DNA from 2 places in the Streptomyces sp. NPDC059247 genome. Region 2 is predicted to be linked to the other one. Evidence: predicted binding sites of a transcription regulator. Region 2 holds the regulator's gene; the other holds the start of a gene.
The links. Region 2 encodes HrcA, which represses chaperone genes, less so after heat shock. Its sites were predicted from a motif close to TTNGCACTCNGNNNNNCNGAGTGCNAA; they were not measured.
Positions count from the first base shown of each region.

Region 1: a site for HrcA is predicted at 3,725-3,751, ahead of groL (chaperonin GroEL). Genes of this name have one in related genera too.

Region 1 is NZ_JBHYZW010000022.1:31,919-40,289, forward strand. It holds gene ACFXGN_RS27885 (hypothetical protein) at 1-139, shown strand, start outside; gene ACFXGN_RS27890 (hypothetical protein) at 129-1,805, shown strand; gene groL (chaperonin GroEL) at 1,929-3,557, opposite strand; gene ACFXGN_RS27900 (cold-shock protein) at 4,277-4,480, opposite strand; gene ACFXGN_RS27905 (MoaD/ThiS family protein) at 4,866-5,144, opposite strand; gene thrC (threonine synthase) at 5,159-6,469, opposite strand; SAM riboswitch class I at 6,463-6,608, opposite strand; gene ACFXGN_RS27915 (glucosyl-3-phosphoglycerate synthase) at 6,757-7,698, shown strand.
Region 2 is NZ_JBHYZW010000009.1:153,278-161,648, reverse strand. It holds gene lepA (translation elongation factor 4) at 1-59, shown strand, start outside; gene ACFXGN_RS18685 (AMP-dependent synthetase/ligase) at 257-2,134, shown strand; gene hemW (radical SAM family heme chaperone HemW) at 2,363-3,595, shown strand; gene ACFXGN_RS18675 (DUF3097 domain-containing protein) at 3,779-4,582, opposite strand; gene ACFXGN_RS18670 (MBL fold metallo-hydrolase) at 4,593-5,321, opposite strand; gene hrcA (heat-inducible transcriptional repressor HrcA) at 5,469-6,488, shown strand; gene dnaJ (molecular chaperone DnaJ) at 6,488-7,624, shown strand; gene ACFXGN_RS18655 (nitronate monooxygenase) at 7,863-8,371, shown strand, end outside.

The DNA.
Region 1 (8,371 bases), on a different contig from region 2:
GAACATCACCACCGGCGCCAACGGCTCCTTCAGCTTCCGCGCCACCAACTACGGCGACGGCACCTGGGCCATGGTGAAGCAGTCCGCGAACGGCTGGTTCTACAGCGAGACGAAGGACAAGTACATCGATGCGCGCTGACCGCCGCCGGACCTCCGTCCCGCTCGCCGCGACCCTCACCACCACCCTGGCCGCGGGCCTCCTCCTCGGCGCCACCGCCCCGGTGACGGCCGCCGCCTCCCCGTCCCCGATCGGCATCGGCCCCGCCGTCACCGAGGCCGCCCAGCGCGGCTCCTTCCGGGTGAGCGCCTGGACCGACGCCCCGGGCACCACGGTCACCCAGGTCTCCGCGACCCTCCGCAGGGGCGACACCGTCATCGAGGTCCCCGCCGTCCCCGAATACACCTGGGACAAGGGCCGGTTCGGGCTCTCGTACACGCCGCTGAAGCTGACCGAGGACGGCGGCACGCTGCCCTCCCTCGGCCGGTACGCCATCGACGTCACCGCCGTCGACTCGCGCGGCAACCGCCACACCCGCGCCGACGCGGGAGTCCTCGACTTCACGCTCAGGCCGGAGCTGGCGTTCAGCCTCTCCCAGCCCGGCTGGGACGACCGCACCACCGTCCCCACCGGGACCCTGACCGGTGTCCAGCCCGGCTCCGGCGACCTCGTGCCCCTTCCCGGCCGCACGGTCGACATCCGGCGGACCGCCCCCGTGGAGACCCCCGCGCAGTCGCCCGTCACCTCGGAGACCGGCGAGTTCACCGGCGAGGCGTACACCGACGTCCGGCCCGGCGAAGTGTTCCGGGTCTCCTACGCCGAGAACAGCGAAGAGGTGCGCGGGAACCTCTCGTTCGACCGCAACCTCTACACCTGGCGCTCCCACGCCGTGGCCGTGACCGCGCGCGCCGACCGGGCCAGGGTCGTCCCCGGCCAGGAAGCCGTCGTCACCGGCCGGATGACCGACCCCCAGAACAACGGCGCCCCCCTCGCGGGCCAGCAGGTCCGCGTCGGCCCCGACTGGACCCACGTCGCCACCACCGCCTTCTCCAAGATCGTGACCACCGACGCGGACGGGCGCTTCACCGGGAAGATCCCCGCCCTCCCGGGGCAGCGCGCCGGGGGCTGGTCGGTCACCCCGGTCGACCCGTACCAGAGGTTCACCACCAATGTCGTCGGACCGCTCGCGCACCCCCAGGAGGCCAAGTTCCTGCTGGGCTCGCGCGTCCTGACGAACGAGGGCAAGGTCACCGCGACGGGCACGCTCCGCGCCGTCTACGACTCCCAGGCCTACTTCGACACCCAGGCGGTCTACCTGGAGGTCTCGCCCGACGGCCGGACCGGCTGGCGGAAGATCGCCACCGGCTGGGCGAGCAACTACTACTCCACGACCGTCACGGCCACCAGCCGGGGCGGTTACTACCGGCTGCGGCACCCGCAGTCGGACTTCTTCGACGGGGCCGTCAGCGGGGTCTTCCGCCTCGCCCGCTCCGAGGCCCGGATCATCAACGCGGACACCGGTCCCGAGCCGGTCCGCAAGGGCGCCCTCGTCACCACGACGGGCACGCTCCAGCACCATGTCGGCGGCGCCTGGCGGACGTACGGGAACGGGACCGTGGTCCTGCAGTTCCAGGCGAAGGGCTCGACGGCCTGGCGTCAGGTCGCCAGCGGCCGGTCGGCGGCCAACGGCAGGATCTCGCTCCGCGCCAAGGCGACCGTCGACGGCTCCTGGCGCCTGCGGTACTACGGCGACGCCACGCACTTCCACGGGCAGACCCCGTGGGCCGACTACATCGACGTGCGCTGACCCGTCCGCCCGCCGCCCTCCGGGAGCGGCGGGCGGACGGAACGCCCGAGGGCGGCACCCCCCGTGGGGGTGCCGCCCTCGTTCCGTTCTTCGCGTCAGCGACGAACCACCGATCCCGGAGGATCAGAAGTCCATGTCGCCGCCCGGCATACCGCCACCGGCGGGCGCGGACGCCTTCTCCGGCTTGTCGGCGATGACGGCCTCGGTGGTGAGGAACAGCGCGGCGATCGACGCGGCGTTCTGCAGCGCGGAGCGCGTCACCTTCGCCGGGTCGATGATGCCCGCGGCGATGAGGTCGACGTACTCGTTGGTCGCGGCGTTCAGACCGTGACCGACGGGCAGGTTGCGGACCTTCTCCGCCACGACGCCACCCTCGAGACCGGCGTTGACGGCGATCTGCTTCAGCGGGGCCTCAAGGGCCAGCTTCACGATGTTCGCACCCGTGGCCTCGTCGCCCGCGAGGTCGGCCTCGAGCTTCTCGAAGACCGAGGAAGCCTGGAGCAGGGCCACACCGCCACCGGCGACGATGCCCTCCTCGACGGCCGCCTTCGCGTTGCGCACGGCGTCCTCGATGCGGTGCTTGCGCTCCTTGAGCTCGACCTCGGTCGCGGCACCGGCCTTGATGACGGCCACGCCGCCGGCCAGCTTCGCCAGGCGCTCCTGGAGCTTCTCGCGGTCGTAGTCCGAGTCGCTGTTCTCGATCTCGGCGCGGATCTGGTTCACCCGACCGGCGACCTGGTCGCTGTCACCGGCACCGTCGACGATGGTGGTCTCGTCCTTGGTGATGACGACCTTGCGGGCGCGGCCCAGCAGGTCGAGGCCCGCGTTCTCCAGCTTGAGGCCGACCTCCTCGGAGATGACCGTGCCGCCGGTGAGGATGGCGATGTCGTTCAGCATCGCCTTGCGGCGGTCGCCGAAGCCCGGAGCCTTGACCGCGACGGACTTGAAGGTGCCGCGGATCTTGTTGACGACCAGGGTCGACAGGGCCTCGCCCTCGACGTCCTCGGCGATGATCAGCAGCGGCTTGCCCGACTGCATGACCTTCTCCAGGAGCGGGAGCAGGTCCTTCACGGAGGAGATCTTGGAGTTGACGATCAGGAGGTACGGGTCGTCGAGGGACGACTCCATGCGCTCCATGTCGGTGGCGAAGTACGCCGAGATGTAGCCCTTGTCGAAGCGCATACCCTCGGTGAGCTCCAGCTCCAGACCGAAGGTCTGGGACTCCTCGACGGTGATGACGCCTTCCTTGCCGACCTTGTCCATCGCCTCGGCGATGAGCTCGCCGATCTGGGTGTCGGCGGCGGAGATGGAGGCCGTAGAAGCGATCTGCTCCTTGGTCTCGACATCCTTCGCCTGCTCGAGCAGGGCGCCCGAGACGGCCTCGACGGCCTTCTCGATACCGCGCTTGAGGGCCATCGGGTTGGCACCGGCGGCCACGTTGCGCAGACCCTCGCGGACGAGCGCCTGGGCGAGGACGGTGGCGGTGGTCGTACCGTCGCCGGCGACGTCGTCCGTCTTCTTGGCGACTTCCTTGACCAGCTCGGCGCCGATCTTCTCGTACGGGTCCTCGAGCTCGATCTCCTTGGCGATGGAGACACCATCGTTGGTGATCGTGGGGGCGCCCCACTTCTTCTCGAGGACGACGTTGCGGCCCTTGGGGCCGAGGGTGACCTTGACGGCGTCAGCGAGCTGGTTCATGCCGCGCTCGAGACCGCGCCGGGCCTCCTCGTCGAACGCGATGATCTTGGCCATGTGAAGTGGTCCTCCCGGACATGGGGTGGATAACGCTCCAGGACCGCGCCGACGCCCGCGACGGACGGCCTCCGTGGTTCCGCGTGGTTCCTTGCCCCACCCGGACGGCGACCTCGTCTGCCCGATCCTCGTAAGCACTCTCACCTGCCGAGTGCTAACGCCAATGATTAGCACTCGACCTAGGAGAGTGCAAGCGACTCTCGATGATCGGGACATGGGGGAAGAGGCGGGGAAGAGGCGGGGAAGGGGCGTGGAAGGGGTGCGCGAGGGGCCCCCGGAAGGGCGCGCGGGAGCACCCGAGGGGCACGGGAAGAGGGGGAACGGGCAGGCGGCGGGCGGCGGGAGCCGGGGACGGAGGTCCACGAGCCGCGCGGGGCGTACGGGCCCGGGGCCCGGGCCCCGGGCCCTGGCGAAAGGGAGGGCGCCCGGGGCGCCGGGCGGGAGCGGGGGCGCGCTCCGGGGCGGGAGCGCGGGCGCACGGGCGTCCGGGAAGCCCGAGGGGGGCGTATCCCTCACAGGCGTCCGGCAAAGCCCGAGCGAGCCGCGTCCCCGCAGCGTCCGGAAGCGCCCGAGAGGGCCGCATCCCCGCAGGCGTCCGGCAAAGCCCGAGGGGGGACCGCATCCCCCACAGGCGTCCGGAAACGCCTGAGGGGGCCGCATCCCTTTGCGGGGATGCGGCCCCCTCGACGGCGTTGCGTCAGTGGCCGATCGCGCCGTGCTCAGACGGCGAGCTTGACCATGTCCGCCTGCGGACCCTTCTGGCCCTGCGAGATCTCGAACTCGACTCGCTGTCCTTCTTCGAGACTGCGGTAGCCATCCATCTGGATCGCGCTGTAGTGGACGAATACATCCGCACCACCGTCGACCGCGATGAAGCCGTAGCCCTTCTCCGCGTTGAACCACTTGACGGTGCCCTGAGCCATGCCTAACTCCCCTATTACTGGCCCTTGCGCGGGCCCGCACTTCACGGACCCGGGTCAGACCCTGCGCCGGAACGCGTCGACCGCGGCTGAATGTATCTGTCCAACTGCCCTCTGCAACAGGTCATTCGAGCGAGAATTCTGGGCGCGGCTGAAAGAAGAATTGGGGATATTCCCCTGGGTTACGGGGCAACTCGGGCCCGGCAAAGCGCGCAGAAGGTACACAATGCGCACACACTTTGGCTGCTTCTTGTCGCGCAGGGACGCATTCTCATATGCGTCCGGCATGAGCAGCGGAGGGGACTTCCCCAACTCTACCGCGCTCAACCATATAGAATTGCCCCCTCCGCTTATTGTCGCGGAGGGGGCAATTCGAGGGAGATGGGGATCAGCAGCCGCCCGCGACCGCCGGGATGATCGAGACGCCCGCGCCCGCCGGGGTGGCGGTCTCCAGGCCCTGCTCGAAGCGCACATCGTCGTCGTTCACGTAGACGTTGACGAAGCGGCGCAGCTTGCCCTGGTCGTCCAGGACGCGGGCGGCGATGCCCGTGTGGTTCTTCTCCAGGTCCGCGATGACCTCGGCGAGGGTCCCGCCCTCGGCCTGGACCTCGGAGAGACCGCCCGTGTAGGTGCGGAGGATGGTGGGGATGCGGACGTTCACGGCCATGTCTTCGTAACCTTTCAGAGGGCCAGGCCGGCGTCGCGGAACGCGTCCAGGCTCGGGCGGATGGTGGTGGTCGCCTGGGCGGTGTCGGCCACCGCGTCCAGGGTCTTGAGCCCGTCACCGGTGTTGAGGACGACCGTGGTGAGGTTCGGGTCGATGAGCCCGTTCTCGACGAGCTTGCGCGTGACGCCGACGGTCACCCCGCCCGCGGTCTCGGCGAAGACGCCCTCGGTGCGGGCGAGGAGCCTGATCGCGTCCACCACCTGCTCGTCGTTCACGTCCTCCACGGCGCCGCCGGTGCGGCGGGCGATGTCGAGGACGTAGGGGCCGTCGGCCGGGTTGCCGATGGCCAGCGACTTGGCGATCGTGTTCGGCTTCTGCGGGCGGACCACGTCGTGACCGGCCTTGAAGGCGGCGGAGACCGGGGAGCAGCCCTCGGCCTGAGCACCGAAGATCTTGTACGGCTTGTCCTCGACGAGGCCCAGCTTGATGAGCTCCTGGAGACCCTTGTCGATCTTCGTGAGCTGGGAGCCGGAGGCGATCGGGATGACGAGCTGGTCGGGGATGACCCAGCCGAGCTGCTCGCAGATCTCGTACGCCAGCGTCTTGGAGCCCTCGCCGTAGTACGGGCGGAGGTTGACGTTGACGAAGCCCCAGCCCTCGCCGAGCGGGTCGCCGATGAGTTCCGAGCAGAAGCGGTTGACGTCGTCGTAGTTGCCCTCGATGGCGACGAGTTCACCGCCGTACACGGCGGCCATGACGACCTTGCCCTGCTCCAGGTCGTGCGGGATGAACACGCAGGAGCGGAAGCCCGCGCGGGCGGCGGCGGCGCCGACGGCCCCGGCCAGGTTGCCCGTCGAGGAGCAGGAGAGGGTGGTGAAGCCGAAGGCGCGGGCCGCTTCGAGGGCCTGGGCGACGACCCGGTCCTTGAAGGAATGGGTCGGGTTGCCCGAGTCGTCCTTGACGAAGAGCTTGCCGGGGGCGACGCCGATCTCGCGGGCGAGGTTGTCGGCCTGGACGAGCTTGGTCCAGCCGGGGTTCAGGTTCGGCTTCTCGGCGACGTCGGCGGGGACGGGCAGCAGGGGGGCGTAGCGCCAGATGTTGGCGGGGCCGGCCTCGATCTGCTTGCGCAGTGCCTCGGGGTCACCGGTGGGGAGGTCGTACGCGACTTCGAGAGGGCCGAAACACAGCTCGCAGGCGAAGATCGGTCCGAGTGCGAAGACTTCACCGCATTCGCGACAGGAGAGCCCGGAAGCGGGACCGAGGTCGACGGTGGTCGCGGGGGTGACGGTCTGTACAGCCATGGAGGGGAGGCCCTTTCTCCTCATCTTTCCCATGACGAATTTTTCGTCATGAGACGGATTTGGCACCTTCCCTAGCCGGGGGACCTCGCTGGAGTACGAGTGACCGACTGGAGGGTTGCCGGGGCTTCAACGGGCCGTTTCCCTCTGCCCCTCTGGATGAGCGGTATTCGATTGTGAAGCGCGCTGGACTTCGTTCCTGCGCTCCGACGCGGGCGGCACCCCGACGTGCATCGGGCATCCGCGTTGTTCAAGACTGTAACCGAAGGCCCGGACGCTTGGACCGGCCGTCCGTACCGCGAGATGGAGATCACGTGCTGGAAGAGGTGGAGCGCTGGCTGGACCGGCGGTCCTGGTCCCTGGCGGACCGGCCGCTGGATCAGGTCCTCGCCGCCAAGCGCTCGACACGGGTCAGCGTGGTGCTGCCCGCGCTGAACGAGGAGGCGACGGTCGGGGAGATCGTCTCCGTGATCCGGCGCGAGCTGATGTCGGAGGCGGCACCGCTGGTGGACGAGCTGGTGGTGATCGACTCGGGCTCCACCGACCGCACGGCGGAGGTGGCGGCTGCGGCCGGGGCGCGGGTCGTCGCGCGGGACGCGGTGCTGCCCCGGATACCGGCCGTGCCGGGCAAGGGCGAGGTCCTGTGGCGGTCACTGATGGTGACGAGCGGGGAGGTGGTCTGCTTCGTGGACGCGGACCTGCGGGACTTCTCGGCGGACTTCGTGACGGGGATCGTGGGGCCGCTGCTCACCGATCCCGAGGTGTCCTTCGTGAAGGCGATGTACGACCGTCCGCTGGGCGACGCCCCCGGGCAGGGCGGCCGGGTGACGGAGCTGGTGGCCCGGCCGCTGCTGAACCTGCACTGGCCCGCGCTCGCCGGTTTCGTGCAGCCGCTGGGCGGGGAGTACGCGGCCCGGCGCTCGCTCCTCGAACGGCTGCCCTTCCCGGTCGGTTACGGAGTGGAGTTGGGACTGCTGGTGGACGCCCTGCACACGGTGGGTCTCGACGCGCTCGCGCAGGTGGACGTCGGGGTGCGCAAGCACCGGCACCAGGACGGGCAGGCGCTGGGCCGGATGGCGGCGGCGATCTACCGGACGGCGCAGCTGCGGCTCTCCCGGGGGCATCTGGTGCGGCCCCGGCTGACGCAGTTCGAGCGGGGGGCGGCGGGCTTCGAGCCCCGGACGTACGCGGTGGACACGGAGGAGCGGCCTCCGATGGTGGAAATCACGGAGTACGCGAGCCGTCGCGTGGCGTAACGCCCCATGATGATGTGTTTTGCATACATTTCGCTTTCATGCGCTTCAGACACCACCATCTGGGCAGGGTGCTCGCGGTCATCGGGCTGACGGCGGGCTCGCTCGCCTCCACGGCGGCGGGACGGGCCGCCGCGGACGTGGTCGAGCCCTTCGGCAAGCGGTACGGGGCCTCGCTGTACGGCGACTTCACGACGCTCGGCAACACGGTCATGGGCTGCCCGCCCGCGTCCGGGGACCGGGCGGACCACGGCGCCCCGGGGGCCCCGGACGGCCGGGGGCCTGCTGCGGGTCAGGGGCCCGCTGCCGGTCCGGGGGCCCCGGGGTCCGCTCGCAGCCCTGCTTCCTCAGCGGGCCCTACCAGGCCCACTGGCACTACTGGTCCCACTGGCGCCACCGGTCCCACTAGCCCCGCTGGCCCCGCTGGCCCTGTCGGCCCCGCCAGCCCTGCTAGCCCGGCTGGCCCCGCTGATCCCAAAAACCCCACGGCCCCCTCCACCACCCATCCCACCCACTCCACTCAGCCCGCCCACTCAGCCCACTCAGCCCACCCGGCTCACTCCACCCACCCAGCTCACTCCATCCACTCAGCTCACTCCGGGAGCATCGGTCCCGAGGACGCCGCCGCCCGTTGCGCGACCGCCGCGCGGGGGCAGGGTCCCGACAGCGGCAACGC
Region 2 (8,371 bases):
CGCAGGAGGCGTTCATCGCCGTCCTGTCGAGCGACGAGTCCTCCGGCAAGAAGAAGTAGCCGGACCGCCAGAAGTAGCTGCATGATGAAACGAATGGGTCCACGTGCCGGGTGCGCGTGGGCCCGTTCGTTATCAAGCGACGCCCTGCAAGGCCTTACGCGCCGGTCTCCGGGCCTTTAGTCTGATCCCGGCTCGAAGGTTACTCGCCAGTTTTTTACGAACCGCCAGAAGGCACCGCCGCCGCCCGGAGGACGTCGTGAGCGACACACAGACCCAGATCGAGAACCGACCGCCCTCCGTGGCGACCCTCTTCCTCGAGCGCGTCGAGCGGACTCCGGACGCGGAGGCCTACCGCTATCCGGTGCCCGCCGCCTCCGGAACCGGCCCGGACGACTGGAAGTCGCTCAGCTGGGGCCAGGCCGCCGACCGGGTCTTCGCCATCGCCGCCGGTCTCGTCGACCTCGGCGTACGGCCCGAGGAGCGGGTCGCCCTCGCCTCCTCCACCCGCGTCGAATGGATCCTCGCCGACCTCGGCGTGATGTGCGCGGGCGCCGCGACCACCACGGTCTACCCGCAGACCAACGCCGAGGAGTCGGCGTTCATCCTCTCCGACTCCGAGTCCCGGGTGCTGATCGCCGAGGACGCGGCCCAGCTCGCCAAGGCCGTGGAGCGCCGCGCCGAACTGCCGCACCTGCGCCATGTGGTCGTCGTCGACGCCACCGGTGTGGAGGGCGACGGCGAATGGGTCCTCAGCCTCGCCGATCTGGAGGCGCGCGGCCGGGCCTACCTGGAGAAGCACCCCGAGGCCGTCAAGGAGCGGGTCGGGGCGATCACCGCCACCCAGCTCGCCACCCTCATCTACACCTCCGGCACCACGGGCCGCCCCAAGGGCGTCCGCCTCCCGCACGACAACTGGTCGTACATGGCCAAGGCCATCGCCGCCACCGGTCTCGTCACCCAGGCCGACGTCCAGTACCTGTGGCTGCCGCTGGCGCACGTCTTCGGCAAGGTCCTCACCTCCGGCCAGATCGAGGTCGGGCACGTCACCGCCGTCGACGGCCGCGTCGACAAGATCATCGAGAATCTTCCGGTGGTCCGGCCGACCTACATGGCCGCCGTCCCCCGCATCTTCGAGAAGGTCTACAACGGCGTCGCGGCCAAGGCCCGCGCCGGAGGCGGCGCCAAGTACAAGATCTTCCAGTGGGCCGCCGGAGTCGCCCGCGCGTACGCCAAGGCCACCCAGGACAGCTTCCGCCGCACCGGCACCGCCGCCGCGCCCTTCGGCCTCACCGCCCAGCACAAGATCGCCGACGCCCTCGTCTACGCCAAGATCCGCGAGGCCTTCGGCGGCAACCTGCGCGCCTGCATCTCCGGCTCCGCCGCCCTCGCCCCCGACATCGGCTACTTCTTCGCGGGCGCGGGCATCCACATCCTGGAGGGGTACGGCCTGACGGAGTCCTCCGCCGCCTCCTTCGTGAACCCGGGCGAGGCCTACCGCACCGGCACCGTCGGCAAGCCGCTCCCCGGCACCGAGGTCCGCGTCGCCGACGACGGCGAGATCCTGCTGCGCGGCCCCGGCATCATGGAGGGCTACCACGGGCTGCCCGAGAAGACCGCCGAGGTCCTGGAGTCCGACGGCTGGTTCCACACCGGAGACATCGGCGAGCTGTCCGCCGACGGCTATCTGCGGATCACCGACCGCAAGAAGGACCTGATCAAGACGTCCGGCGGCAAGTACATCGCGCCGGCCGAGGTCGAGGGCCAGTTCAAGGCCGTCTGCCCGTTCGTCTCCAACATCCTGGTGCACGGCGCCGACCGGAACTACTGCACCGCGCTGATCTCCCTCGACGAGCCCACCCTCCTCGGCTGGGCCGCCGAGCACGACCTCGCGGGCCGCACCTACGCCGAGATCGTCGCCGCACCGCAGACGGTGAGGATGGTCCAGGGCTACGTCGACCGCCTCAACGAGGGCCTCCAGCGCTGGCAGACGATCAAGAAGTTCCGGCTGCTGCCGCGCGACCTCGACATCGAGCACGGCGAGCTCACCCCTTCGCTGAAGCTGAAGCGGCCGGTGGTGGAGCGCGAGTACAGGACGCTCATCGAGGAGATGTACGCGGGCTCCCGGGAGTCCTGACCGCCCCGGCCTCCGGCCCCGGCCCTCGGGGCGTGGGAGCACGCCTGGGCGGTCGTCCCGGGCGTGCTCCCGGGTGTCCCGGGGCCGTCCTGGAGGGCCCGACAGCCGGGCCCACAGCGGGGTCGGCGGCCGTGGTCGGCCGTGTCCAGGGGTGACCGGGTTGTCCACAGGCGCCCGTCCGTCCACAGGGGCGGGCGCCGACTCCGGGCGGTACGGGACAATGGGGCCATGCCTTCCGTACTGCCCGATGGTGAGACCGTGCCCGACGACGGGTCGCTGCCCCCGCACGCCCTCGAAGGGGCCGGGGAACGGCCGCTCGGTTTCTATCTGCACGTGCCGTACTGCGCGACCCGCTGCGGCTACTGCGACTTCAACACCTACACGGCGAGCGAGCTGCGCGGCACCGGAGGCGTGCTCGCCTCCCGCGACAACTACGCCGGACAGGTCGTCGAGGAGATCCGGCTCGCCCGGAAGGTGCTCGGCGACGACCCCCGCCCGGTGCGGACCGTGTTCGTCGGCGGCGGCACGCCCACCCTGCTCGCCGCCGGGGACCTCGTCCGGATGCTGGCGGCGGTCAGGGAGGAGTTCGGGCTCGCCGACGACGCCGAGGTGACCACCGAGGCCAACCCGGAGTCCGTCGGCCCCGACTACCTCGCGGAACTGCGGGCGGGCGGCTTCAACCGCGTCTCCTTCGGGATGCAGAGCGCCCGGCAGCACGTCCTGAAGGTCCTCGACCGCACCCACACGCCCGGCCGGCCCGAGGCCTGTGTCGCCGAGGCGCGCGCCGCCGGGTTCGACCACGTCAACCTGGACCTGATCTACGGCACGCCCGGTGAGTCCGACGACGACTGGCGGGCCTCCCTGGAAGCGGCCATCGGCGCGGGCCCCGACCACGTCAGCGCCTACGCCCTGATCGTCGAGGAGGGCACCCAGCTCGCCCGCCGCATCCGGCGCGGCGAGGTCCCCATGACCGACGACGACGTCCACGCCGACCGGTACCTGATCGCCGAGGACGTCCTCTCCCGGGCCGGGTTCGCGTGGTACGAGGTCTCCAACTGGGCCACCTCGGAGGCCGGGCGCTGCCTCCACAACGAGCTGTACTGGCGGGGCGCCGACTGGTGGGGCGCGGGACCGGGCGCGCACAGCCACGTGGGCGGGGTCCGCTGGTGGAACGTGAAGCACCCGGGAGCGTACGCGTCCGCCCTCGCCGCCGGGAAGTCGCCGGGGGCGGGCCGGGAGCTGCTCCCCGCCGAGGACCGGAGGGTGGAGCGGGTCCTGCTCGAACTGCGGCTCAGGGAGGGCTGCCCCCTGGAGCTGCTGAGACCCGCCGGACTCGCCGCCTCCCGGAAGGCCCTGGCGGACGGGCTGCTCGACCCCGGCCCCTACGCGGACGGGCGGGCCGTCCTGACCCTGCGGGGACGGCTGCTTGCCGACGCGGTGGTCCGGGACCTGGTGGACTGAGCGAGGGCGGCGCCCGGCGGCGGCCGTGATCCCGTCGGCGGGGCGACCTCCGGCGGCGGCCTCACCTCCGCTGTCGCGGGCTGCCGGAACCGTACGGCCGTGCGGACGGACCGACCGGCGGAACACCTCCGCCGCGTGCGGGCGGGGGCGGGGCGGCGGCCGTCACGGCGCGCCCACCGGAGTTCAGGGCACGGTCACGTGGTCGATCAGTCGTTCCACCGCGCCCAGCAGCTCCGGTTCCAGGTCCTTGTAGCTCGTCACCCTCGACAGGACGTGCTGCCAGGCCGCCCCCGTGTTCTCCGGCCAGCCCAGGGCCCGGCACACGCCCGTCTTCCAGTCCTGGCCGCGCGGGACCGTCGGCCAGGCCGGGATGCCGAGGGAGGACGGCTTCACCGCCTCCCAGACGTCGACGTACGGATGGCCCACGACCAGGACGTCCGGAGAGGTCACCCGGGCCGCGATCCTCGACTCCTTCGAGCCCGGGACCAGGTGGTCCACCAGGACGCCCAGCCGGGCGTCCGGGGCCGGGCCGAACTCCGCCACGATCGCCGGCAGGTCGTCGACACCCTCCAGGTACTCCACGACCACGCCCTCGATCCGCAGGTCGTCGCCCCAGACCCGCTCCACCAGCTCGGCGTCGTGACGGCCCTCCACATAGATCCGGCCCGCCCGCGCCACCCGGGCCCGCGCCCCCGGCACGGCGACCGAGCCGGAGGCCGTCCGCGCGGGGCGCGCCGGGGCCGCGGAGACCGGGCGGACCAGGGTCACCACCCGGCCCTCCAGCAGGAAGCCGCGCGGGTCGAGCGGGAACACCCGGTGCTTGCCGAAGCGGTCCTCCAGGGTCACCGTGCCCGCCTCGCAGCGGATCACCGCCCCGCAGAAGCCGGTGGTGACCTCCTCGACGACCAGGTCCGGGTCGGCCGGGACCTCGGGGACGGGGGCCGACCTCTTCCAAGGGGGCGTCAGATCCGGGTTGTAGCTGCGCATTCGGGCGACGTTAGGCCACGGAGAACCGCCGTGCCAGTTCTTCGCGCTGGCGTCGCACGAACGGGGCGTCCACCACCGCCCCGTGCCCCGGCACGTACACCGCGTCCTCGCCGCCGAGGGCGAGCAGCCGGTCCAGCGCGTCCGGCCAGCGCGCCGGGACCGCGTCCGGGCCCGCCTGCGGCTCGCCCGACTCCTCGACCAGGTCGCCGCAGAACACCACCTCCCGCTCGCCGGGCACCAGGAGCGCCAGATCGTGGCCGGTGTGCCCGGGGCCCACGTTCGCCAGGAGGACCTGGCGACCGCCCAGGTCGAGCGTCCACTCGCCGCAGACCACGTGCCGGGGGGCCACCAGGACGTCCGCCGCCTCCGCCGCCTCCGCCGGGTCGAGCCCGTGCCGCACGGCGTCCGCGAGCAGGGCCTCCCGTTCCCGGGGGTGGCGGAGCAGTTCGTCCGTGCCGACCGCGCCGAACACCTCGGCGCCCGCGAACACCGCCGTGCCGAGCACATGGTCGAAATGGGGGTGGCCCAGTGCGATGTGCGTCACTCCCCGGCCGCCGGTGAGGCCCGCGACCTGCGCCCGCAGCCCGGCCCCCTCGGCGAGCGAGGACCCCGTGTCGTACAGGAGCACCGCCCGTTCTCCCAGTACGAGACCGACCGTGGCGTCCCAGCGGGGGAGCCGTCTGCGGCCCACCCCGTCCGCGAGACGCTCCCATCCGTACGCTTCCCATTCGACGTCCATGCGGCGACGCTAACCGGTGGGGGCGCCGCCTCCTTGCCAGGAGCGACGCCCGCCGCCGTACACTGGCCGGGGATCTCTGGCACTCGGACCGGTCGAGTGCCAAAAGCGGAGCAACCGGAACGACGACGGCAGCTGGAGGTGTGCACGATGCTCAGCGAACGCAGGCTCGAGGTGCTGCGGGCCATCGTCCAGGACTACGTCGGGACGGAGGAGCCCGTCGGGTCCAAGGCGCTCACGGAGCGCCACAGGCTGGGCGTCTCGCCCGCCACCGTCCGCAACGACATGGCCGTCCTGGAGGACGAGGGCTACATCGCGCAGCCCCACACCAGCGCGGGCCGCATCCCCACGGACAAGGGCTACCGGCTCTTCGTCGACCGGCTGGCCGGGGTGAAGCCGCTGTCGACGCCCGAGCGCCGGGCCATCCACAACTTCCTCGACGGCGCGGTCGACCTGGACGACGTCGTCGGCCGCACGGTCCGGCTGCTCGCCCAGCTGACCCGTCAGGTCGCCGTCGTCCAGTACCCCTCGCTGACCCGTTCGACCGTGCGGCACGTGGAGCTGCTCTCGCTGGCCGCCGCCCGTCTGATGCTGGTGCTCATCACCGACACCGGCAGGGTCGAGCAGCGGGTCGTCGACTGCCCCGCGCCCTTCGGGGAGACCGCGCTCGCCGATCTGCGGTCCCGGCTCAACGGCCGGGTCGTCGGCCGCCGGTTCGCCGACGTGCCGCAGCTGGTGCAGGACCTCCCCGAGTCGTTCGAGGAGGCGGAGGACCGGGCGACGGTCTCGACCGTGCTCGCGACCCTCCTCGAAACCCTGGTCGAGGAGCACGAGGAGCGGCTGATGATCGGCGGCACCGCCAATCTCACCCGCTTCGGACACGATTTTCCTGTGATGATCAGGCCGGTGCTCGAAGCCCTTGAGGAGCAGGTCGTGCTCCTCAAGCTGCTCGGCGAGGCCAAGGAATCGGGCATGACCGTACGTATCGGGCATGAGAACGCCCACGAGGGACTGAGTTCCACGTCCGTCGTCTCGGTCGGCTACGGTTCGGGCGGCGAGGCAGTCGCCAAACTCGGCGTGGTCGGACCGACCCGCATGGACTACCCCGGAACGATGGGAGCGGTACGCGCAGTGGCACGTTACGTCGGACAGATCCTGGCGGAGTCGTAGTGGCCACGGACTACTACGCCGTGCTCGGCGTGCGCCGCGACGCGTCCCAGGACGAGATCAAGAAGGCTTTCCGGAGGCTCGCCCGCGAGCTGCACCCGGACGTCAATCCCGATCCGAAGACGCAGGAACGATTCAAGGAGATCAACGCCGCCTACGAGGTCCTCTCGGACCCGCAGAAGAAGCAGGTCTACGACCTGGGCGGCGACCCGCTGTCGGCTTCCGGCGGAGGGGGCGCGGGCGGCTTCGGAGCCGGTGGCTTCGGCAACTTCTCCGACATCATGGACGCCTTCTTCGGCACGGCCTCGCAGCGCGGGCCGCGTTCGCGGACCCGGCGCGGCCAGGACGCCATGATCCGTCTGGAGATCGACCTCAACGAGGCGGCCTTCGGCACCACCAAGGACCTCCAGGTCGACACGGCGGTGGTCTGCACGACCTGCTCCGGCGAGGGCGCCGCACCGGGCACCTCCGCGCAGACCTGCGACATGTGCCGCGGCCGTGGCGAGGTCTCCCAGGTCACCCGGTCCTTCCTGGGCCAGGTCATGACCTCCCGCCCCTGCCCGCAGTGCCAGGGCTTCGGCACCGTCGTCCCGACCCCGTGCCCCGAGTGCGCGGGCGACGGCCGGGTCCGTTCCCGGCGCACCCTCACCGTGAAGATCCCGGCCGGTGTCGACAACGGCACCCGGATCCAGCTCGCGGGCGAGGGCGAGGTCGGCCCCGGCGGCGGCCCCGCCGGAGACCTGTACGTCGAGATCCACGAGACCCCGCACGAGACCTTCCAGCGGCGCGGCGACGACCTGCACTGCACGGTCACCATCCCGATGACGGCGGGCGCGCTGGGCACGAAGGTGCCGCTGCAGACCCTCGACGGCATCGAGGAGATCGACATCCGGCCCGGTACGCAGTCCGGCCAGTCGGTCCCGCTGCACGGGCGCGGCATCACCCATCTGCGCGGCAACGGACGCGGTGACCTCATCGTGCACGTCGAGGTGCAGACCCCCGGCAAGCTGGACGCCGAGCAGGAGCGGCTGCTGCGCGAGCTGGCCAAGCTGCGCGGCGAGGAGCGGCCGACCGGCCAGTTCCAGCCGGGGCAGCAGGGGCTGTTCTCCCGCCTGAAGGACGCGTTCAACGGCCGGTAGGAACATCCGGCCGGTACGGGCGAGGGGCGGCATCCGGGGGACCGGAAGCCGCCCTCGGCCGTATCCGGAGCGGTGTCCGAAACCGTGTCAGGAGCCGTATCCGAAATCGTGCCCGAAATCGTGCCCGTAGCCGTGCCTGTAGCCGTGTCCGGAGCCGTGTCCGGTGGAGGTGCCGCTCACGGATCGAGGTGCCGCTCATGGATTCGGCGCCGGAGCAGGGGCATGACACGATGCCCATATGTCCACCACCGCACTGAACGATCTCTCTCGGTACCCGATCGTGCAGGCCCCCATGGCGGGTGGCGCCTCCTGTCCGGAGCTGGTAGGGGCCGTCTGCGAGGCCGGGGCCCTCGGCTTCCTGGCCGGCGGCTACAAGACGGCCGGCGGCCTCTACCAGGAGATCAAGCAGGTCCGCGGGCTCACCGCCCGCCCCTTCGGCGTCAACCTCTTCCTGCCGGGGACCGGCAGGCCCGCCGATCCCGCCGCCGTCGAGGTCTACCGTCACCAACTGGCGGGCGAGACCACCTGGTACGACACCCCGCTCGGCGAGACCGACGACAGCCGCGACGACGCCTACGACGCCAAGCTGGCCATCCTCCTGGAGGACCCGGTCTCCGTCGTCTCCTTCACCTTCGGCTGCCCCGCGCCCGAGGTCCTGGCCTCCTTCGCCCGTGCCGGTACCTACACGATCGTCACCGCCACCTCCGTCGAGGAGGCCCTCGTCGCGCAGCACGCCGGGGCCGCCGC